DNA from 3 places in the Propioniciclava coleopterorum genome. Region 3 is predicted to be linked to each of the others. Evidence: riboswitches for the same ligand, from Rfam matches in the RefSeq annotation. Region 3 holds a riboswitch; each other region holds the start of a gene.
What was found. Region 3 has a riboswitch for cobalamin ahead of G7070_RS09060 (ATP-binding protein). Riboswitches for the same ligand answer to the same signal wherever they lie in the genome.
Positions count from the first base shown of each region.

Region 1: it holds a riboswitch for cobalamin, as region 3 does, so the genes downstream of both, cobA (uroporphyrinogen-III C-methyltransferase) here and G7070_RS09060 (ATP-binding protein) in region 3, are expected to answer to the same signal.
Region 2: it holds a riboswitch for cobalamin, as region 3 does, so the genes downstream of both, G7070_RS17000 (ABC transporter substrate-binding protein) here and G7070_RS09060 (ATP-binding protein) in region 3, are expected to answer to the same signal.

Region 1 is NZ_CP049865.1:1,741,711-1,749,309, reverse strand. It holds gene G7070_RS08420 (type II secretion system F family protein) at 1-520, opposite strand, end outside; gene G7070_RS08415 (type II secretion system F family protein) at 517-1,377, opposite strand; gene G7070_RS08410 (TadA family conjugal transfer-associated ATPase) at 1,374-2,786, opposite strand; gene G7070_RS08405 (CpaE/TadZ family protein) at 2,783-3,550, opposite strand; gene cbiB (adenosylcobinamide-phosphate synthase CbiB) at 3,547-5,364, opposite strand; cobalamin riboswitch at 5,411-5,537, shown strand; partial or broken gene cobA (uroporphyrinogen-III C-methyltransferase) at 5,639-6,369, shown strand; gene G7070_RS08385 (dihydrofolate reductase family protein) at 6,411-6,971, shown strand; gene G7070_RS08380 (hypothetical protein) at 7,039-7,248, opposite strand; gene G7070_RS08375 (Imm1 family immunity protein) at 7,190-7,599, shown strand, end outside.
Region 2 is NZ_CP049865.1:3,586,476-3,594,074, reverse strand. It holds gene G7070_RS19690 (hypothetical protein) at 1-98, shown strand, start outside; gene G7070_RS17020 (segregation and condensation protein A) at 95-916, shown strand; gene scpB (SMC-Scp complex subunit ScpB) at 909-1,601, shown strand; gene G7070_RS17010 (pseudouridine synthase) at 1,598-2,335, shown strand; gene G7070_RS17005 (proteasome accessory factor PafA2 family protein) at 2,344-3,762, shown strand; cobalamin riboswitch at 3,913-4,094, shown strand; gene G7070_RS17000 (ABC transporter substrate-binding protein) at 4,135-5,136, shown strand; gene G7070_RS16995 (FecCD family ABC transporter permease) at 5,234-6,226, shown strand; gene G7070_RS16990 (ABC transporter ATP-binding protein) at 6,223-7,026, shown strand; gene G7070_RS16985 ((2Fe-2S) ferredoxin domain-containing protein) at 7,010-7,599, shown strand, end outside.
Region 3 is NZ_CP049865.1:1,886,323-1,893,921, forward strand. It holds gene G7070_RS09040 (precorrin-8X methylmutase) at 1-176, shown strand, start outside; gene G7070_RS09045 (precorrin-2 C(20)-methyltransferase) at 221-1,906, shown strand; gene G7070_RS09050 (cobalt-precorrin-4/precorrin-4 C(11)-methyltransferase) at 1,903-2,706, shown strand; gene cbiE (precorrin-6y C5,15-methyltransferase (decarboxylating) subunit CbiE) at 2,717-3,937, opposite strand; cobalamin riboswitch at 3,967-4,112, shown strand; partial or broken gene G7070_RS09060 (ATP-binding protein) at 4,153-5,232, shown strand; gene G7070_RS17750 (vWA domain-containing protein) at 5,610-6,476, shown strand; gene cobO (cob(I)yrinic acid a,c-diamide adenosyltransferase) at 6,476-7,090, shown strand; gene G7070_RS09070 (helix-turn-helix domain-containing protein) at 7,095-7,472, opposite strand.

The DNA of each region.
Region 1 (7,599 bases), 140 kb from region 3:
GGAGCGACTGGATCGCCGAGCGGTTCGCCAGCCGCTCCAGCGTGACCAGGTCGAAGTACGTCAGCAGCGCCTCGCCCGCATCGTCGGCGATCGTGCGGTCCGCCCCGCGGAGCCGCAGGTCGGGCCAGAGGAAGCCGAGGGCGGCGCCGGCGACCGAGGCGAGCAGCGGGACTGTGGGCACCACGCCGGCCGCGAACCACAGCGCCGCGCCGACGACGATCGGGACCGCGAAGCCGACACCCAGGCCGACGAGCTTGTGCGCGTAGTGCCGGGTGAGCGACCGCCCGGTCAGCGCGAGCTGGCGCGACCGCGTGCCGTCGGCGGCGACACCCCGCATCCGCACCCACCAGGCACCCAGCCGGTCGAGGCCGACAGCCGGCGCGGCGCTGGGAGCGGTCGCCACGTCAAGCGCGCCGAGGGCGTCCGCCAGCCGCGGATGCTGGGGGCGGAAGGCGAGGACGCAGGCCACGAGCCCCAGCGCCACGAGGACGCCGGGCAGCACCATCGCCGCCCCGTTCATGGCCGGCTCCGCAGGATGCGGGCGCGCTGCCGCGGGATGGTCATGCGCCGCAGGCGCAGTAGCGAGCCGGCGTACAGGGCGACGAGCGCGACCAGGGCGACCTGCCCCGCCGGCGTCCCGTAGGGCCGGAAGAACTCGCGTCCGAACAGCGCCGCCGCGGTGAGCACGACCAGGGTGATGAGCGTGACCTGCCGGACGACGTACCGCGGCTTGGCGCGCTCCGCCTCCACCTCGCGCATGACCCGGAGCCGGTCCTGGATCGAGTCGGCGAGGGCGGCCAGGGTGGCGACGGCGCCCTGCCCGCCGCGCTGGACCGCCAGCACCAGGCTGGCGATCACCGCGTCGGCGTCCGGCGAGGCGAGGTCGTCCGCCATCGCGAGCAGTGCGGTCGGCGCCGGCCAGCGGTCGTCGAGGCGCTGCACGAGCCTGACCAACGGCTCGCGGAGCTGGTCGGGGGCGTTGCGCGCACCGGCGCGCAACGCGTCGGTGATCGACCGGCCCGCCCCCATCGTGGCGGCCAGCCCCCGCACCCAGCGATCGAGGGCCTCGAGCAGCTCCAGCTCGCGGGGAGGCGGCGAACGCAGCAGTTCGGGGATGCCGACCACGGCGACGGGGACGATCAGGAGCATGATCGGCCACCCGGTCCACAGGGTGACCGCGACGGCCGACACGGCCGCGAGAAGGAGCAGCACCCAGGTGCGCCGCGGCACGGCGCGGACGTTGTCCACAGTCTTCGTCCACAGACCTGTGGATGATGGGGACGCCGGCGTCTGCACCAGCACCCCCGCGGCGACGGCGGCCAGCACGACCGCCCCGGCCACGGCGAGGCAGACTCCCAGCACGCCGAGGGGGATCATCGACCCCTCCAGTCGGCCCAGAATGGCTCCAGATCGGCCCAGAGCCGGGTCTCCGCGTTGAGGGTCGGCGCCAGATCGGCGTCGTAGACACGGTGCGTGACCGGGCGGTCGTTCTCCAGGGCGCCGGTCAGGGCCACGACCTCGGACACCGCGCGGGTGCGGACACCACCGCGCCAGGTGTCGTCCTGCAGCCGGACGTGGACGATCAGCGCGACGTGGTGCGCGATCTGGCGGTACGCCTCCCCCACCGTCAGGACGCCGCCCTGGGCGACGCGCGCGGCCAGCCGGTCGATCGTGGAGTCCGCGGAATGCGAGTGGGTCGTGCTCATCGTTCCGGCTCCGGACTGCATCGCTTCGAACATCGCGCCCGCCTCCGCGCCGCGCACCTCGCCGACGATGAGGCGCGACAGGTTCTGCCGCAGCGCCTCGGGGATGAGCTCCGCGACGCTGAACTCGCCGAGGTGCCGCCCGTCGGCGACCTCCCCGAGCCCGACGCGCGCCTGCAGGGCCAGGATGTTGCGCCGGCCGGGCTGCAGGTGGGTGAGGAGTTCGTAGTCGGTCTCGAGGGTGCCGAAGCGCTCGTTCTCGGGGATCGAGGCGATCAGGGCCCGCAGCAGGGTGGTCTTGCCCGCGCCCTGGTCGCCGGCGATCACGATCGACTTGCGCCCCAGCACCGCGGCGTGGAGCAGGCGGCCCACCTCATCGGGCAGCATGCCGCCGTCCACGAGTTCGGGCAGGGTGATCGAGGTCAGGATGTGCTGGCGGATCGTGATCGAGGGCCGGTACGACAGGCCGAAGCCGATCGCGTGCAGGCGGTGCGAGTCGCCCAGGGCGAGCGTCATCGTCGGGTGGGCGTCGTCGAACGGACGCGGCGGGCTCACCGACTCGCCGAGGAAGCGCACCGCCTCCACGAGTTCCTCGTCGCTGTCCGCGACGGGCGGCAGCGCCTCGCGGTGGCCGTCGCCGTACTGTGCGACCACGCTGTCGTGGCCGTGGATCTCGATGTTCTCGGCGCCCGCGAGCTCGAACAGGGGCTGCATGCGCCCGAACCCGAAGATGGCGTCCTCCAGGGCGCTCGCGTAGCGCTGCTCGCGGTCGACCGTCCAGAGATCGCCGAGCCTGCTGCGCTCCTCGGCGTGCCCGCGGACGACCTCCCGCAGCACCGAGCGGGCCATCAGCCGGCGGTCGGCGTCGCCGAGCGGCACGCCCGTGCGCTCGGCGTGCTCGAGGGCCGCCTCTGCCACCTGGTCCGACGCCCGGCGCCGCAGGGCGACGACGAGGCCCCAATCAACCTCGTCCGCGGGCAGCGGCGCGACCACCCGTCGGGCCTCGGCGAGGGAGACGGTGAAGGCGGGGACCGCCTGCAGCAGCGGCACGTCGGCGAGCCTGCGCATCCCGGTCTCGGTCATGGCGCCACCCGGACTTCCTCGCGCCGGGTCGCCGCGTGCAGGCGGGTGGCCGCCCGTGCAAACGAGCGCGCGAGCGCACCGCGGGGCCAACGTCTACCCATGGACGCGTGGCCGGCGTGCAGGTCGTCGGCCGAGGCCGGGTCCCAGGCGATCTCCGCCAGCACCGGGACGCCGAACTGCTCGGCCACTTCGGCCGCCGGGTACGGACGCCCGGGCCCCACGAGGATCAGGCCGACCCGGTCGAGGGGCCCGTGGTCGAGCAGCGCCGCGAGGTGGAGCCGGGCGCCCGCCAACCCGATCAGCGACGTCCGGCACACCAGCGCGACCAGCCCGGCGTCCCGCAGCAGGGCCTCGGGCAGGCCGCGGTGGCCGGTGCGTCCGGCGTCGATGACGACGTCGCGGTCCTGGGCCGCGAACTCGGCGAGCAGTGGCTGCCACGCCTGGTCGAACAGGTCCACGGCGCCGAGGTGGCTGAACCCTGGGAGGAAGCCGCGACGTCCCGCGTCGCCCGGGGGCCCGGGGATCGGGCGAATCGCCCCGTCGAGGGCCTCCGCCAGCGGCGTCCGTTCCCGGTGCGCCTGCAGCACCGCCTCCAGCCCGGCCGTCGCCGCCTGACCCTGCAGGTAGCCCGCGAGCAGCGTCTGCGGCGCCGAGCGATCGGCGTCCACGAGGAGGCAGTCGCCGGGCCAGGCGAGCGTGAGGCCGAGCGCTGTGGTGGTCACGCCGGGCGCACCGCTGGCCCCGGCCAGGACCACGGCGCTCACCGGTTGCTCCCCTGCTGGACCAGCGAGATCCGGTCGGCGGCGGCCAATCGGCTGACGAGTTCGGCCTGCTCGGTGGGCACGTACAGGTCGAAGGCCAGCGAGCCGTCCGGCTGCGCCGCCGGGGCCGCGACCAGCGTCGCCGCAACGCTGGCCGGCAGGTCGGCGGGCGCGGCGGCCGCCTCGGGCAACGCCACCATCAGGAACGGCGTGCCCGGCCGCAGGTCTCCGCCCGGGAACCGGCCCGGGCTCAGCCGGACGCCCACGCGTGCCACGCCGGTCGGCTGGGCGGCCGCACCCCACGTTCCGTCGATCAGCAGCGACCCGGCGGGAATGTCGGTGATGGCCGCCTGGCCGACCACTTCCCCGATGCGGCGATCGGGCACGGTGCGCAGGTCGAGGCCCGATCCCACCTGCACAACATCGAGATCGGCGGCCGCCAACACCTCGCCCCGGTACACGGTGCGATTCACCCGAAGAACCGGCTGGGATTCGACCGCATTCAGATACACGAATGCGGACAACAATCCGCCCAGGCACACGGCCACCACGCCGAAGGCCAGCCAGGCGGGGCTGCGGCGCAGCCTCACGAGGGGTCGCGAAGGTGGCGAAGGGTGAGCATCCATGGGGGTGGGTCCTCGTCGTCCGGGGGTGTGGGACGAGCCCGACTCTAAGGAACGCCGCCCCTTTCGCGCCAGTTGTCCACCATTCGAATGTGGACAACCGCCGCATTTCCACGATTTCTGTGGATAAGTCGGAAGGGACTCACAACCACCCTGAAAGAATCCTGAGAAACCGCGATGGATCCCCGAATGCCTTGTGGCGGGGCAGATCCCGCCGGGGAAATCGCCTTCCTCAGCGCGGCCGGTGCCGCGGCCACAGCGCCGGCGCGAGGCGTCCGAGCACCGTGGCGGCGAGCGCGCCGGCGGACACCGCGCCCGCCAGCCGGGTGGCGCGCGGCACGTCCTCCGGGGTCGGCGGGTCGCCGTAGCCGAGTTCGCCGCGGTCCTCGACGACGCCCCCGTAGACGTTGCGTCCCCCCAGTCGCACCCCCAGGGCCCCGCGAAGGCGGCCTCGACCACGCCGGCGTTGGGGCTCGGATGCGCGGACGCCTGCTCCCGCACCGCCCTCACGGCGGCGGCGCGGCTCCCGCCCACCAGCGGCGCGCACGCCACCGCCAGCGCGCCGGCCAACCGCGCCGGCACCCAGTTGGCCACGTCGTCGACGCGCGCGGCGGCCCACCCGAAGCGCTCGTAGCGCGCGTTGCGGTAGCCGACCATCGCGTCGAGGGTGTTGATCGCGCGGTAGCCCAGCAGCCCCGGGACGCCGGCGACCGCGCCCCAGAACAGCGGCGCCACCACCGCGTCGGAGGTGTTCTCGGCGACCGACTCAACCGTCGCGCGGGCGATGCCGGCGGCGTCCAGGGTCGCCGGGTCGCGGCTGACCAGGTTCCGGACGCGCCCGCGCGCGGCGGTGATGTCGTCGGCCGCGAGGGCGTCCGCGATCGCCTCGGCCTCGGCCGCGAGCGAGCGCCCACCCAGCACGGCCCAGGTCGCCACCCCGGTCAGCGCGGCGCGCAGCAGCGGTCGCTCGCGCACGCAGCGCTCGGCGACGACGCCCAGGGCCACCGCGCCCCCGACGAGGACGGCCTCGTGCGCGGCACCCCGGACGCGGGAGTCGGCGTACCAGCGCTCCTCCAGCATCCCGGCGGCGCGCCCGAAGCCGGCGACGGGATGGAACCGGCGGGGGTCGCCGAGCGCCCGGTCGGCCAGCCAGCCCAGCAGCAGTCCGGCCGCGGTGGCGAGGGGGAGGCGCATGGCGTCGGCGTCCTTTCGGCCCGGGGAGTCGGGGGCGAGTGTGCCATACTGACGCCCGCAGCGACGTGCTGAGGAACTCCGGTGAGCGACAGCGATTCCGGGACGGTCCCGCCACTGTGAGCGGCCCCCACCAGGGCCGTGAGTCAGGAACTCGCCCCGCTGCCGAGCTACGCATTCGGGCGAGGAAACCTGAGGAGGCTCCGTGGCGCTTCATGCCCCGGTCCAGAACCATCCCGCGGCGGACGGCCGCACCGCTCCCCCCACGGCGACGCCTATGCGCGTCGGCCAGGTCGTGCTGGTCGGCGGCGGCCCGGGGATCCCGATCTGCTCACCGTCGGCGGGCTGCGGGCGCTGCGCGAGGCCGATGTCGTGCTGTACGACCACCTCGCCCCGGCGGCCTGCCTCGAAGAGTGCCGCCCGGGCGCGACGCTGATCGACGTGGCGAAGTTCCCGCGCGGCGCTCAGACCGCGCAGGACCGCATCAACGACCTGCTCGTGGAGCACGCCCGCACCGGCGCGACCGTCGTGCGCTTTAAGGGCGGTGACCCGTTCGTGTTCGGGCGCGGCAGCGAGGAGTGGCTGGCGTGCGCCGCGGCGGGCATCCCGGTGCGCGTCATCCCAGGGGTGTCGTCGGCGATCGCGGGGCCCGAACTCGCGGGCATCCCCGTCACGCACCGCGGCATCACGCAGCAGTTCACGGTCGTGACCGGGCACGTCGGACCCGATCACCCCGCCTCGACGGTCGACTGGGACGCCCTGGCCCGCTTCGCCGGGACGCTGGTCATCCTGATGGGCGTCAAGGCGCTGCCCGCGATCAGCGCCGGGCTGATCGCGCGCGGGATGGCCGCCGACACCCCGGCCGCGATCGTCGCCGACGCGGGGCTCCCCGGCCAGACGGTGGTCCGCGGGACGCTGGGGTCGCTGCCCGCGCTCGCGGACGCCGCGGGCGTCCGGCCGCCGGCGCTGACGGTCATCGGCGAGGTCGTCGGGCTCGAGCTCCCCTGACGCTCTGGCGCGGGGAAGCCGCGTGTGACAGCGTCGGACGCATGGGACGCATCATCTTCGACACCGCCACCACCCTCAACGGCTTCATCGCCGACGAGGACAACTCGCTGGCCTGGCTCTTCGCGGTCGAGAACGGCACCCAGCCCGACGAGGGCCTGTTCCCCGCGGACCCCGGCGTCATGGTCGAGGGCTCGACCACCTACGAGTGGGTGCTGGAGGAGTCCGACATCCTCGCCCACCCGGAGCGCTGGGCCGAGTTCCACGGCGAGCGTCCGTGCTTCGTCTTCACGTCCCGGACGTTGCCCGTCCCGCGGGGCACCGACATCCGGTTCGTGTCCGGCCCGGTGAGCGACGCGCTGCCGGCGATCCGGGAGGCGGCCGGCGACCGGGACATCTGGGTCGTCGGGGGCGGGGACCTCGCCGGGCAGTTCCTCGACGCGGACGCCCTGGACGAGATCGCGATCTCGGTTGCGCCGGTCGCCCTGGCGGGCGGCGCCCCGCTGCTGCCGCGGCGCGTGGAGTCCGACCGGCTGCGGCTGGAGTCGGCGACCAGGGTCGGCCAGTTCGCGCGGCTGGTCTACACGGTGCTTCCGCGGGCCTGACCGGCGCCGCGGCGTCCGCTCACTTCGCTGCGGCGTCCGCCCACCGGGAACCCGCCCAGCCGCGGCGTCACCATACCCAGCGGGCGGCCGCCTCCCAGGTGTCCTCGGGCGTGGCGTTGAACGCGATGGCCGCGCCCGGCGCGTGCACCCGCACCAGGTTGGTGACCCGCTCGAACAGCCCGTGCCCGCCGCGCGCCCAGGCATCGGCCGGCCGCGGGCTGGCCGCCCCGGGGACGGGTGCCGTAGCGTCGCAGTCCCGAGGCAGGAGGCCCGTCATGGACCAGACCCCACCCGAAGCCCGCTATGTCGCCGCCGGACACATCGAGGGGAAGGCCGCGCTCCAGGTGCGCGCGGCGGCGTCCTCGGGCGGCACGATCCACCACAACAATCCGTTCGGGACGTGCATCTACTGCCAGCAGCAGGTCCCGACCCTGCTGCCGGACGGCGCCCGCCTGACCGCGGAGCCGCCTGCGCAGGCGCGGCCCCGCAGCGCGTGGTGGTCCCCGCCCGGCCCCGTCACGATGGTGGGCAACGTCGCCGACCCGGCGTCCCACCCCGTCGCGACCGCGCAGTCACCGCACCCCGCCACGACGGAGTCGGGGCACCTGGGGATCCAGGCGGCGGGGCG
Region 2 (7,599 bases), 1.7 Mb from region 3:
GCCGGATCGTGCGCGCCGCCATCGCGTCGGCGCTGGCCGCCATCGAGGCCGAGGGCGCCGGCTCCGACGTGCTGCGCCGGCTGGCCGCCCCGTCGTGACCGAAGCCCACGGGGGATTCACCGTCAAGCTGACCAACTTCGAGGGCCCCTTCGACCTGCTGCTGCAGCTCATCACCCGGCACAAGCTGGACGTCACCGAGGTCGCCCTCTCGACGGTCACCGACGAGTTCATCGCCCACCTGCGCGCCATGGGCCCCGCGTGGGACCTCGACCAGACCAGCTCGTTCGTCGTCGTCGCGGCCACCCTGCTGGACCTGAAGGCCGCACGGCTGCTGCCCGCGGGCGAGGTGGAGGACCCCGAGGACCTGGCCATGCTCGAGGCCCGCGACCTGCTGTTCGCCCGGCTGCTGCAGTACCGGGCCTTCAAGGTCGTGTCCGGCCTCATGCAGACCCGGCTCCAGGAGGAGGGGCGGCGGCACGCGCGCCCCGGCGGGCTGGAGGAGGCGTTCGCCCGGCTGCTGCCCGAGGTCGTCATCGGCGTCGACGGCGACCAGCTCGCCTGGCTGGCCGCCCGGGCGCTGCAGCCGAAGCCCGAGGAGTCGATCTCGCTGGCGCACCTGCACGCCCCGGCGGTCAGCGTCCGGGAGCAGGCGGACCTGCTCATCGACCGGCTGCGCGGCCAGGGCACGGCGACGTTCCGCGCCCTGATCGCGGACGCCGGGGAGCGCATCGTGGTCGTGGCGCGGTTCCTGGCTCTGCTCGAACTGGCGCGCCAGCGCGCGGTCGCCTTCGACCAGCTCACCCCGCTGGGCGAGCTGACGGTGCGCTGGACCGGCACCATGGACGAGGGCGCCGACCTCGCCGGAGGCATCGACGAGTTCACCGGCGTCCCGCAACAAGGAGACACAGATGGCTGAGCGGGTGGACACCGCCCTCACCGCGCCCCTGGAGGCGCTGCTGCTGATGGCGACCGAGCCCGTCGGCACCGCCGAGCTCGCCCAGGCGCTCGACGTCGCCACGCCCGCGGTGTGGGAGGCGCTGGAGGAACTGGCGCTGTTCTACGACGAGACGGGCCGGGGGTTCGAGCTGCGGCAGGTCGGAGAGGGCTGGCGGCTCTACACGCGCGCCGAGCACGCCGACCTGATCGCCGCCTGGATCCTGGAGGGACAGCAGGCCAAGCTGTCGCAGGCCGCGCTGGAGACGCTCGCCGTCGTGGCGTACCTGCAGCCCATCTCGCGCTCGCGGGTCTCGGGGATCCGCGGCGTCAACGTCGACGGCGTGATGCGGACGCTCGTGACGCGGGGCCTGGTCGAGGAGGCGGGGGCATCCGCCGAGACGGGCGCGATGCTGTTCCGCACCAGCGCGCTGTTCCTGGAGAAGATGGGCTACACCAGCCTGGACGACCTCCCGCCGATCGCGCCCCACCTGCCCGAGGCGTCCCTGCTGGAGGCCGAGCTGGCGGGTTTGGCCGAGACGCTGACCGCCGAGGCGCTCGACCCGGACGCGGAGGAGCCCGCGCCGGACGCCCCGGCGACGACCCCAGCCCACCACGACCCCGGGGCGGCCGAGCCGGCCGCCGACGACCACGAGGAGGACGCATGAGCGAGCCCGAGGGCATCCGGCTGCAGAAGGTGCTGGCGCAGGCCGGCGTCGCCTCGCGGCGGGCGGCCGAGCAACTCGTCGACCAGGGCCGCATCGAGATCAACGGCGAGATCGTCTCCGAACAGGGCCGCCGCGTCGACCCGCACCGCGACGTGATCCGCGTCGACGGCCGCCGCATCCCGCCGCCCCGCGAGCACCAGTACCTCGTGTTCAACAAGCCGCGCGGCGTGGTGTCCACCATGAGCGACCCGCAGGGCCGCCCGACCCTGAGCGACTACCTGGGCGAGCACGCGGGCGAGGGCCTGTTCCACGTCGGACGCCTCGACACCGACACCGACGGCATGATCCTGCTGACCAACGACGGCGACTTCGCCCAGCGGATGGCCCACCCCAGCTACGAGCTCACCAAAACCTACGTGGCCGAGGTGGAGGGCGACCTCACCGAGGCCACGCGCCGCAGGCTGGCGTCCGGGATCACGCTGGAGGACGGCCCCGTCAAACCCGACCTGGTCAAGCTCGGCGCGGGGACCGGCCGGCGCACCATGGTCACCGTGGTGCTGCACGAGGGCCGCAACCGGATCGTCCGGCGCATGTTCGCGGAGGTCGGCCACCCCGTCACCGCGCTCTCGCGCACCCAGATCGGGCCGGTGCGGATGGGCCGGCTGCGTCCGGGCGAACTGCGCGAGGTCACCCGCGACGAACTCGGCGCCCTCCTGGACGCCGTCAAGCTCTAGGACGGGCCATGCGCCGCATCGTCGGGATCGAGACCGAGTACGGGCTGCTGGCGACCGCCGACGGCAAGCGGCTGGCCTCCGACGAGGCCGCGGCGCGGCTCTTCACGCCCCTGGCGGCGCGGTTCGCCTCGACCAACGCGTTCCTGGGCAACGGCGGCCGGCTCTACCTCGACATCGGGTCGCACCCGGAGTACGCCACGCCTGAGTGCACGTCGGCGGCCGACCTGGTGATCGCGCAGCGGGCCGGCGACGCGCTCCTGGTCGACCTGGCGGCGCAGGCGCGGGCCGCCGAGGCCGACGAGGGCCACGACGTGACGTTCCGGCTGTTCCGCAACAACACCGACTCCTACGGCAACACCTGGGGTAGCCACGAGAACTACCTCGTCGCCCGCGACACCGACCCGCGGGTGCTGGCGGACTGGCTGATCGGCTTCCTGGTGAGCCGCCAACTCATCGGCGGCGCCGGGCACTGGCGGCGCGGCCGGTTCACGCTGTCGCAGCGCGGCGACCTCCTCGGCGACGTGGTGTCCAACCAGACCACCCGCAGCCGCCCCCTGATCAACACCCGCGACGAGCCGCACGCCGACCCGGCGCGCTACCGCCGGCTGCACGTCATCTCCGGCGACACCACCAGCCTGGACGCCGTGATGTGGCTGACGGTCGCCGCCACCGAGCTCGTGCTGCGGCGCGCCGAGGCGGGCGGCGCGCCCCCGCCGGGCCCCGCGGACCCGCTCGCCGCGCTGCGGGCCTGGACCGTCGACCCGGACGCCGCCGTCCCGGCCGCCGGCGGGGGAGCCACGACCGCCCGGGCGCTGCAGCGCGCCCACCTCGACGCCACCCGCGCCCTGGCCGAGTCCGGAGACGCCGAGGGCGCGGCGGCCCACGCCGCCTGGACGCGGCTCCTGGACGACCTGGACGCCGGCCGCACCGAGGGCACCGAGTGGGGCGCCAAGCGCCGCCTGATCCGGGGGTGGGCCGAGCGGCACCGGATCGCCCCCGACGACCCGCGGCTCGACGCCCTCGACCTGCGCTGGCACGAGCTCGGCGCCGACGCCTCCGGACGCCCCCGCGGGCTGGCTGCGCTGCTGCAGTCCGGCGCGGAGCCGATCGCCGATCCGGCCGCCGTCGCGGCGGCCCTGACGCGGGCCCCGTCGGCGTCCCGGGCGCGCGCCCGCGGCCTCGTGCTGGATGCCGCCCGGTCCCGCGAGCGGGACATCGCCGTGGACTGGGCGAGCTTCGCGGTGCACGACCTGCCGGGGCCGACGCCCGCGGCGCCGCAGACCGTCAAGATGGCGTGGGACGACCCCTTCGACCCCGAGCCGCCCGGCCTGCACGCCCTGGTGGACCGCCTGCGGGACGAGCCACGGATCCGCGCGCTCGGCGGCTTCACCCCGCCCGGACCCGGCGTCCCCGCGTCCGGGGCCTGACAAGCCCCGGTGCCCCGGCGGCGCCGACCTGACGGTCGTGGGTCGGGGCCCTTCCTCCGCCCTCCGCTGTCCGACCCCGTGGTGCTTGCGTTCCGGCGAACGCCGCGCCGTCCGGCGCCGGGGGACCGGCGTGGCCGGGTGCGGCCGCGTGGTACCTTCAGGGCGTCCAGCGCCCTCGATCCGTCGAGGGGTGGGAATCCGGTGAGAGTCCGGAACTGTCGCGCAGCGGTGAGGATGATGCCTCCGGCAAGACACCACTGGGAGTGATCCCGGGAAGGTGCCGGAGGCGTGTGATTCCGAGTCCGAAGACCGGCTGGACGCGTCCGTGTTCATTCCGGTCCCGCGTCAGGACCGTTCGCGAAGGAGTCGCCCATGCGTCCCTCATCACCCATCACCCGTCTCGTCGCCCTCGGCCTGGCCGCCGGGCTGGCCCTCACCGGCTGCGCCGGCGCGCCGGACGCCACCCCGGGCTCGTCGCCGTCGGAGTCGCAGGCCCCGTTCCACGTCTCGCTCACCAACTGCGGCGTGCCGCTGACCCTGGACGCGCCGCCCGCCCGCGCCGTCGCGCTCAACCAGGGGGTCATCGAGGAGGTGCTCTCGGTGGGGGCCGCCGGCCAGTTGGCGGGCACGGCCTACCTCGACGACGCGATCGCCGAGCACCTCGAGGCCGCCTACGCCACGGTGCCGGTGCTCGCCGAGCAGTACCCCACGCGCGAGGCGTTCCTCCAGGCCACCCCGGACTTCGCGCTGGCGTCCTACAACAGCGCCTTCGGCGAGAAGGGGGTCGGGTCACGCGAGGAACTCGCGGCGTCCGGCATCGGCACCTACATCGACCCGTTCGGGTGCCCGAACGTGGCCGACCGCCCCGCGGCGACCTTCGAGAACGTCTGGACCGGCATCGGCGAGGTCGGGGCCATCTTCGGCCGCGACGCCGAGGCCACCGCCCTGATCGAGGCCCAGCGCACCCGGCTCGCGTCCCTGCGCGCCGACCGCGCCGGCGACGGTCTGCGCGTCGTGTGGTGGGACGGCGGCGACACCGCGCCGTCGGTGGGCGGCGCCGGGGGCGGCCCCGCGCTCGTCCTGGACGCCGTGGGCGCCACCAACGTGTTCGCCGACCAGCCGAAGGCGTGGGCGAGCGTCTCGTGGGAGCAGGTCGTCGCCGCCGACCCGGACGTGATCGTCACGGTCGACGCCTCGTGGGACCCCGCCGAGCAGAAGCGGGCCCACCTGCAGGCGGACCCGGTGCTGCAGAACCTCCGCGCGGTCCGCGAGGGCCGGATCGTCACGGTGGCCTTCTCGCAGTCCACGCCCGGCGTCGGGCTGATCGACGGGGCGCGGAGCCTCGCGGAGCAGCTCGAGCGGTTGCCCGCCTGAGATGGTGGCCGACGCGCGGGTCCGACCGCTCGCCCGTCACCGCCCCCGGCCGGCGCCCCCGGCCGGGCGGCCGCCCGTCGCGCCGGTCGCGCTCGGGCTGGCGGTGCTGCTGCTGATCTCCATGGTGATCGCGCTGGGCATCGGCTCGGTGCAGGTCCCGTGGACCGACGTCGTCGCGGTCATCGCCCGCCGGCTGCGCCTGATCGAGGGCGCGGGCGTCACGGCGCTGCAGGACGACATCGTGTGGCGGCTGCGGGCGCCGCGCGTGCTGGGGGCCGCCTGCGTCGGCGCCGTGCTGGCGGTGTGCGGGGCGGTGCTGCAGTCCCTGACCGGGAACGAGCTCGCCGACCCCTACCTGCTCGGCGTGTCCAGCGGCGCCTCGGTGGGGGCGGTGTTCGTGCTGGTCTTCGGCGTCGGGGTCCTCGCCCCGCAGTCGCTGCTGATGATGGCGGCCTCGTTCGCCGGGGCCCTGGCCGCCCTGGCGATCGTCCTGGCCCTGGCGCGGGGCCGCTCCGGCGACCTGCCCGCCAGCCGGACCATCCTCGCCGGCGTCGCCGTGGGGCAGCTGTGCGGGGCGCTCACCTCGCTGATGATCATGGTCTTCGGCCACAACACTGCCGCCCGCTCGGCGATGGAGTGGATGCTCGGGACCATGGCCGGGCTGCGCTGGCCCACGACGTCGATCACGCTCGTCCTGGCCGCCGCCGTCCTCGCCCTCACGCTCGGCCACGCCCGCACGCTGGACGCCTTCAGCTTCGGCGAGTCCGCGGCGGCGTCGCTCGGCGTCGCGGTGAACCGGGCCCGGTGGACGCTGATGCTCGGCACGGCGCTGGCCGCCGCCGGCACGGTCGCGTTCGTCGGCCCGATCGGCTTCGTGGGGCTGACGGTGCCCCACATCGTCCGGTTCCTCGTCGGGGCGCGGCACGCCGTCCTGCTGCCGCTGTCCGCCGCGGCCGGGGCCATCCTGCTGATCTGGTCCGACACGGCGGCCCGCTCGCTGACGTCCAGCGAGATCCCCATCGGGATCGTCACCGCCGTCGTCGGCACCCCGGTCCTGATCCACCTCCTCCGCCGACGGGCACGCGCGTGAGGTGGCCGAAGGCCGGCCTGCCGCCGATCACCGCCACCCTGGGCTGTGCCGACCTGGCCTGGGGCGTGGACGGCCGCCCGATCCTGCACGACGTCACCGCGGAGCTGGCGCCCGGACGCGTCACCGCCCTGGTCGGGGTCAACGGGTCGGGCAAGACGAGCCTGCTGCACCTGCTCGCCGGCCTGCGGCGTCCGACCGCCGGCACCGTCCGGCTCGGCGAGCACGATCTGGCCGCGCTGCCGCGGCGCACAGTCGCCAGGGCCGTCGCCGTCATGGAGCAGAACGCGAACGCATCGGTCGAGCTGACGGTGCGCGACGTCGTGGCCCTGGGCCGGATCCCGCACGCCGGCGGCTGGCGCTCCCTGGCCGACGACCCCGCCGTGCTCGACGCGATGCGCCACACCGGGGTCGACGGGCTCGCCGGGCAGGCCTGGTCGACGCTCTCGGGCGGGGAGCGGCAGCGGGTGCAGTTGGCGCGCGCGCTCGCGCAGCAGCCGCGGATCCTGCTGCTCGACGAGCCCACCAACCACCTCGACCTGGCGCACCAGATCGGGCTGCTCGGCCTGGTGCGCGCCACCGGGCTCACGACCGCCGTCGTGCTGCACGATCTGGACCTGGCCCTGGCGCACGCCGACGACGTCTGGGTGATGGACGCCGGCCGCATCGTCGCGCAGGGGCCGGCCGGCCAGGTTCTGGACGCGACCCTGATCGCGCGGCACTTCGGCGTCCTCGGGCGGGTGCTGGCCGACGTGCGTCCGGGCTTCCGGTGGGAGGGGCTCGCCGATGACGCGGCGTCCTGACGGCCCCCTGCCCGCCGGGGCCGCCGTGGTGTGCGTCGCCCTCACCCAGGACGCCGCGGCGGCGACCCGCGCGCTGGCCGGCGCCGGAGCGTGGGCGGCGCTGGAGGGCGACGGGCCAGGGCTGGCGTCCGTGCTGAGCGGGTTCGACGGCCCGGTCGGCCTGGTCGGCGTCGCCGCGGGCGAGGGCCCGGCGCCGCTGTCGTGGCTGCGCCGCGTCGCCGGGGACTGGCTGCGCGGGTCGCCGGGCGCCCCGGCCGTCCTGGTCTGGCCGGCCGCGGTGCGGCCGAGGGACGGACGCCCCGGCGCCGACGCGCGCGGCTGGCGTCCGGTCACCGGGCGGGAGGCGCCGCTGCGCAGCGAGGCGTGGGAAGGGTTGCCGGGCTTCCGGCACCACCTGCTGCTGTGCGCGGGCGTGCGCTGCAAGGCCCAGGGCTCCGACGCCGTCGCGGCCGCCGTCGCCGACGAACTGACGGCGCGCGGCGCCCACGACCACGACGTGCTCGTGACGCGAACCCTGTGCCAGTTCCCGTGCAACAACGCCCCGGTGGTCAGCATCTACCCCGACAACGTGTG
Region 3 (7,599 bases):
CGGCGATCGTCGGCTGCCCGGTCGGCTTCATCGGCGCGGCCGAGTCCAAGCAGGCGCTGGTCGACCTGGCCGCCGACCACGGCATCGACATCCCCTACGTGACCGTGCTGGGACGCCGCGGCGGCTCGGCGATGACGTCGTCGGCTTTGAACGCGCTGGCCCAGGAGGCCGAGTGAACACCCCCGCGCCCCGCGAGCCCGGCGCCGCGCCTGCCACACCCGTGCCCGAGGCGGACCCCGAGACGGGCCGCGCGGCCGCGTCCGGGACGCTGGCGATCGTCGGCGTCGGTCCGGGCGATCCCGAGCTGATCACCCTCAAGGCCGCCCGGCTGATCGAGGACGCCGACGTGGTGGCCTTCCACGCGGCGCCCGGAAAGGCGTCCAACGCCCGCCGGATCGCGGCCCCGCTGTTCCCCGCGGGCGTCGTCGAGGAGGAGCTGACCTACCCCGTCACCACCGGCGCCACCGACCACCCCGGCGGCTACGCCGGCGCGATGGGCGCGTTCTACGAGGCCGCTGCCGCGCGCCTGGCGGACCACCTGGACGCCGGCCGCTTGGTCGTCCTGCTCGCCGAGGGCGACCCGCTGTTCTACGGGTCCGGGATGTACCTGCACGACCGGCTGGCTACGGCGTACGCGACCGCGATCGTGCCCGGGGTGCCCGCGTTCGCGGCGGCGACCGCCGCGGCGGCGTCCCCGCTGGTCAGGCAGACCGACGTGCTCACCGTGCTGCCCGGCACGCTGCCCGAGCCCGAACTGGCCCGGCGCCTGGCCGACACCGACGGGGCGATCATCATGAAGCTGGGCCGGACGTTCCCGGCCGTCCGCCGCGCGCTGGAGGCGTCCGGACGCCTCGACGGCGCGGTGTACGTCGAGCGCGCGTCGATGCCCGAGCAGCGCCAACTGCTGGTCGCCGACGTGGACGCCGCGTCCGTGCCCTACTTCTCGCTGATCGTGGTGCCCGGCGACGCCCGCAACGGCCGCCGCACCCGCGACGCCGCCGACCCGGCGATCCGCGCGGCCGTGCTCCGCGACGGCGACGGGAGCGACGTGCCGGCGACCCGCAGCGCTGCCCGACCCGGCGGCGCCGACGGTACGAGCGCCCCAGCGAGGTCGGTCGCGGTCGGCGCGAACGTGGGCGGTCTGCACACGGCGGTCCCCGTGCCCGCCGAGTTGCTGGTCGTGGGGCTCGGCCCCGGACCCGACCGGTGGGTCACCCCCGAGGTGACCGCGGCGCTGGCCGAGGTCGAGCATGTGATCGGCTACGGCCCCTACGTGAACCGGGTGCCGCAGCGTGCCGGGCTGATTCGGCACGCGTCCGGCAACACCGTCGAGCGCGACCGGGCCCGGCTGGCGCTCGAGCTGGCGGCGGCGGGGGAGCGCGTCGCGGTCGTGTCCGGCGGCGACGCCGGGATCTTCGGCATGGCGTCGGCGGTGTTCGAGGTCGCCGAGGACCCGGCGTTCGCGGGCGTCCCGATCCGGGTGCTGCCCGGCCTCAGCGCGGTACAGGCCGTCGCCGCCCGCGCGGGCGCCCCGATCGGCGGCGACTTCGCCGTGGTGTCGCTCTCGGACCGGCTCAAGCCGTGGTCCGTCATCGAGGACCGGCTGGTCCACATCGCGCGGGCCGACCTGGTGCTGGCGCTCTACAACCCGGCGTCCCGCTCGCGCACCGAGCAGATCGCCCGCGCCCACCAGGTGCTGCTGGCGCACCGCGCACCGGAGACGGTGGTGGTCGTGGGCCGCGACGTCGGCCGCGCGGAGGAGTCGCTGCGCGTGACGACGCTGGGCGCGTTCGAGCCGGCGTCGATCGACATGAAGTGCCTGGTGATCGTGGGGGCGTCCGGGACGCGCGTCGGCCCCGCCGGGGTGTGGACGCCGCGCTTCGTCCCGGGCGAGGAGGCGCAGTGAATCCCGAACAGACGCGTCCGGAGCCCAGGGGGGACGCGGCCGGGGTGCGCGTCCACTTCGTGGGCGCCGGACCCGGGGCCGCCGACCTGCTGACCGTTCGGGCGGTCCGGCTGCTGGAGGCCGCGGACGTGGTGCTGTTCCCCGGCACCTACCTAGACCCGGGCGTCCTGGCGCACGTCAGCCCGGACGCCGAGCTGATCGACACCCAGGACCTCGACCTGGACCAGATCACCGCCCGGATCGTCGACGCGGCCCGCGCGGGCCGCTCGGTGGTGCGGCTCGCTTCGGGCGACCTGTCGGTCTACTCCGCGCTCCACGAGCAGGCCCGTCGCCTGGACGCCGCGGGCGTCGCCTGGGACGTCACGCCGGGCGTCCCCGCCTACGCGGCGGCGGCCGCCGCGGTGGGACGCGAACTCACCGTGCCACTGCTGGGCCAATCGGTGGTGCTCACCCGCACCCAGGCCCGCTCCACCGCGATGCCGAGCGGGGAGGCCCTGGCCGCATTCGCCGCGACCGGAGCCACGCTCGTGCTGCACCTGGCGATCACCCGCACCCGGGAACTGATGGCCGAGGTGGCGCCGCACGTCGGGGCGGACTGCCCGGTCGTCGTCGCCCACCGGGTGAGTCAGCCCGAGCAGCAGATCCTGCGGGGCACAGTCGCCACCATCGCGGACGCCGTGGAGGCGGCCGGGCTGCGCCAGGCGGCGCTGATCATGGTCGGCCGCACGCTCGATCCGGCTTCGGCGGGGGAGTCCTACCTGTACGACCCGCGCCGCGACCGCACCATCAAGCGCCGGTAGCCGGAACGGCTCAGGCGGGCTTGGTCCAGGCCCACTGGGTGACGCAGCGGGCGGGGGTCCAGCCGGTGAAGGAGCCCAGCGGTGCGGCGACCTCGATGCCGATGCGGGTCAGTTCGCCCCCGCGCTCGGCGAACAGGCCGGCGAGCCGCATCTCGGTCTCCAGCGTGACGCCGTGGACGACCAGCCGCCCGCCGGGACGCAGTGCGGCCAGGCAGGTGTCGAGCACACCCGGGACGCTCGCGCCGCCACCGACGAAGATCGCGTCCGGCTCGGGGAGCCCGGCGAGCGCCTCGGGCGCAGCCCCGCGCACCACGCGCAGCCCCGGCACGCCGAGCGTGGTGGCGTTGCGCATGATCCGTGTGGCCCGCTCCGGGTTGGACTCGATCGCGATCGCCCGGCACGTCGGGTGCGCGCGCAACCACTCGATGCCGACGGAACCGGCGCCGGCGCCGACGTCCCACAGCAGCCCGCCGGGCGTGGGCGCCAGCCGCGCCAGGGCCGAGGCGCGCAGGTCGCGCTTGGTCAGTTGGCCGTCGTGGGCGTAGGCCGTGTCGGGCAGACCGGGCGTCCAGCCCAGGCGGTGCGGCCCGACGACCTCGATGCCCACCACGTTCAGCCGCGGCGAGCGGGCCGACCAGGCGTCGGCGATCCCGTCGATCCGGGACGCGGCGGCCGAGCCGAGGTCGCCCAGGACGTGCAGCCGGCTCGCCCCGTAGCCCGCGCCCACGAGCAGGGCGGCGACGGCGGCCGGGGTCGTCTCGTCCGCGGACAGGGCGAGCACGCGGCGTCCGGGCGCGAGTTCGCGGGCCAGCAGGCCGATCGGACGCCCGACGAGGCTGACGACGGCGGTGTCCGCGGCCGACCAGCCCAGTTCGGCGCGGGCGAGCGCCACCGAGGAGACGGCGGGCACGATGCGGACGGCGTCCGCCCCGAGGAGTTCGACCAGGGTCGCGCCGATGCCGGACACCAGCGGGTCGCCCGACGCGACGGCCACCACGTCGCCCTGCGGCAGCTTCGCCAGCAGGCCAGGCAGGCCCGCCTTCAGCGGGGAGGGCCACGTGAGGCGGCGCTGGTCGGCGGCCTCCGGGACGAGCGCGAGTTGCCGGGGGGCGCCCAGCAGCACATCGGCGTCCTCGATGAGGGCGCGGGACGCGGCGGGGAGCCCGGCGAGACCGTCCGCGCCGATCCCGACCACGGTCAACCGGCGGGTGGGATCGACGCGGTTCAACACGGGTCACCACGCTATCGTGGGCGGCGGCACGAGGTGCCCCGAAGTGACGTTCGTCGGAGACGGCGAAGCGCGCGCGACGGGGAGAATCTGGGAAGCCGGTGAGATTCCGGCACAGGCCCGCTGCGGTGAACCGAGCCCCGGGAGGGGACTCGGCCAAGTCCGAAGACCGGCCTCGCGCCACGACCGACCGGTTGGCGACAGAGCGGGAGCCTCACATGCCACTGCAGTACCCCTTTTCGGCCATCGTCGGCTGCGAGGCCGACGACCTCGACGACATGGGCCTGGCCCTGGTGTTGTCCACCATCTCCCCGGAGATCGGCGGTGTGCTGATCCGCGGCGAGAAGGGGACCGCCAAGTCCACCGCCGTCCGCGCGCTCGCCGCGGTGCTGCCCCCCGTCGACGTCTTCGAAGGGGACCGGTTCTCGATCGACCCCGACGACCCCACCGCCACGTCGCCCGACGTGCCCGCCGCCACGCCGTCGCCCGGCCCGGGCGTGCGTCCCGGGGCGGCACGCGACGACCACGGCGGGGCGGCGTCCGACGACCACCCCGTCGCGGAATGGCCGGCCGCGGGACGCGCGCGACGCACCCGGCCCGTGCGGCTGGTGGAGTTGCCCGTCGGCGCCACCGAGGATCGCGTGCTCGGGTCGATCCACCTGCAGAGCGCCCTGTCGGCGGGGCGGGTGACGTTCGAGCCGGGGCTGCTCGCCCGGGCGCACCGCGGCATCCTCTACGTCGACGAGGTGAACCTGCTGCACGACCACCTGGTCGACCTCCTGCTGGACGCCGCCGCGATGGGACGCGCCACCATCGAGCGCGACGGCATCTCGGTCGAGCACGCCGCCCGCTTCGTCCTGATCGGCACGATGAACCCCGAGGAGGGCGAACTGCGTCCGCAGCTGCTGGACCGGTTCGGGCTCACGGTGGAGGTCGCCGCGCCGCGCGATCCGGGGCACCGGGTCGAGGTGGTGCGCCGCCGGCTCGCCTTCGACGCCGGCCCCGCCGCCTTCGCCGCCCGGTTCGCGCCGCAGGACGCCGCACTGAGCGCCCGGATCGGGGACGCCCGCGCCCGAATCGGCTCGGTGGCGCTCAGCGGGGCGGCGCTCGCCGCGATCGCCCGGGTGTGCGCCGGCTTCGAGGTGGACGGCCTGCGCGCCGACATCGTCACAGCCCGCGCCGCGGTCGCGCACGCCGCCTGGTCCGGACGCGGCACCGTGACGCGCGCCGACATCCGGCAGGCCGCGCTGCTCGCCCTGCCGCACCGCCGGCGCCGCAACCCGTTCGACGCCCCCGGCCTCGACGAGGACCTGCTCGACCGACTCCTGGGCGACGACGAGCCCGAGCCCGACCCCGACGACCTGCCGCCCGAGCCCGACGGCCCGGACGACCCCGGCCCGGACGACCCCGGCCCGGACGATCCCGGTCAGGAGGCCGCCGATGACACCGACGGGTCCGGCGAGCCTGCGACCGACGCCCCCGGGCGCCCCGACGCACCCGAGGGTTCCGACCCGACCGGACGCTCCGACGCCCCGCAGCCGGCGACCGATCCCCAGGGCTCCGCCCCGCCCGAGGACCTCGACCCGCCGCCGCTGGACGCCCCCGCCGACGCCGGACCGGACAGGACGGTCACCGCGGCCGCGCCCTACCGCCCCGGCTGTTCGCGGTCCGCGGGATGGGCGCCGGCAGCGCGGGACGCCGCAGCCGCGCGCTCTCGACCCAGGGCCGCCGGATCGGGGCCGAGCCCGCGGCGTCCGGGGCGGGATCGCTGCACCTCGTCGAGACGCTGATCGCGGCCGCCCGGCACCAGGGCGCGCGCCGCGCGGACGGCGGCCGGGTGCGGCTGGAGGCGTCCGACCTGCGCGTCGCCGCCCGGGAGGGCCGCGAGGCGAACCTCATCCTGTTCTGCGTGGACGCCTCTGGCTCGATGGCCGCCCGGCGCCGGATGACCGCGGTGAAGACCGCGATCCTGTCGCTGCTGCTGGACGCCTACCGCCGCCGGGACCGCGTCGGGCTGGTCACGTTCCGGCGCTCCGGCGCCGAGGTGGCGCTGCCGCCCACGGGTTCGATCGACATCGCCGCGTCCCGGCTGGAGGACCTGCCCGCCGGCGGCCGGACACCGCTGGCCGAGGGGCTGGAGGAGGCGGCGCGGGTGATCCTGCGCGAGCGCGTCCGGGACCCGCGGACGCGTCCGCTGCTCGTGGTCGTCACCGACGGCCGCGCCAACGCCGGCCCGGACGCCCTCGCGCGGGCCGGGCGGGCGGCGTCCGGGATCGCCCGACTGGGCGTCAGCGCGGTGGTGATCGACAGCGAATCGGGGCCGCTGCGGCTCGGACTGGCCCGCACGCTGGCCGCGGCGCTGAACGCGGAGCACGTCGGCGTCGACGAGGTGAGCGCCCAGGCGCTGACCGGCGCCGTCCACGCCTGGCGCGACGCCGCACCCGGCCACGACGCCGCGTTCGGCCCCACACCAGGGTCACCAGCCTCCGGCGCGCGCCCCGCGTCCCGCCGCGTCACGAACCGCACGAAGGGAGCGGCCTGATGCCGCAGGGACAGCCGACGACCGTGCCCGACGACGGGCTCACCACCCGACAGCGCCGCAACCGGCCGCTGCTCGCGGTCCACACCGGCGACGGCAAGGGCAAATCCACCGCCGCGTTCGGGCTGGCGCTGCGGGGCTGGAACCAGGGCTGGAGCATCGGGGTGTTCCAGTTCGTGAAGTCCGCCAAGTGGCGCATCGGCGAGCAGACCGTTCTGGAGCGCCTCGGCGAACTGCACGCCCAGACCGGCGAGGGCGGACCCGTCGAGTGGCACAAGATGGGGTCCGGGTGGTCCTGGACGCGCAAGTCCGGCGACGCCGACGACCACGCCGAGGCCGCCGCCCAGGGCTGGGAGGAGATCAAGCGTCGGCTCGCCGCGCAGACCCACGACCTGCTCATCCTGGACGAGTTCACCTACCCGATGGAGTGGGGTTGGGTTTCGGTCGACGACGTGGTGTCGACCCTGCGCGAGCGCCCTGGCTTCCAGCACGTGGTGATCACCGGACGCCGCGCGCACCCCGCGCTGATCGAGGCCGCCGACCTGGCCACCGAGATGACCAAGCTCAAGCACCCGATGGACGCCGGCCAGAAGGGCCAACGCGGCATCGAGTGGTGAGTGACTAGGGCCGGCTGACCAGCTGATTGATCCGCTGCGGGGACAGCCCGAGCACCCGGGCGGCTTCGCGCTGGGTCATGCCGGATTCGAGCAGGGAGACCACCGCGGAGCGGCGCTTGGCGCCCGCGTCGGCGAGGGCGGAGCGGGCGGCGTCCTCGTCGCGGGCAGCCTCGGCCAGAAGGGTGGCGGTCGTCTCGGGGAGCAGCACGGAGACGTCGACCGCCACGTCGCTCTCGCAGATGTCGAGGTAGGCGGCCACGACGGACCGCGACACCTCGTCCGCCTCGTCCAGTCGGTGCACCTGGGCGGCGATCCCCAGTTCCGGGACGGTCAGCACCCACCACCGGCCTTCGCGCGTGGCGGTGACGTCGTAGGTCGTCATCAGCGTCTCCCTCTTCTCACAGCCATTCATCCGGCACCTGAGTCAGGTGCGCTGCGATCTGGCGCACCACGCCGGCGGACACCTGCCGGTGATGGGGCACGACCCGTTCGCACCGAGCCGTCGGGGA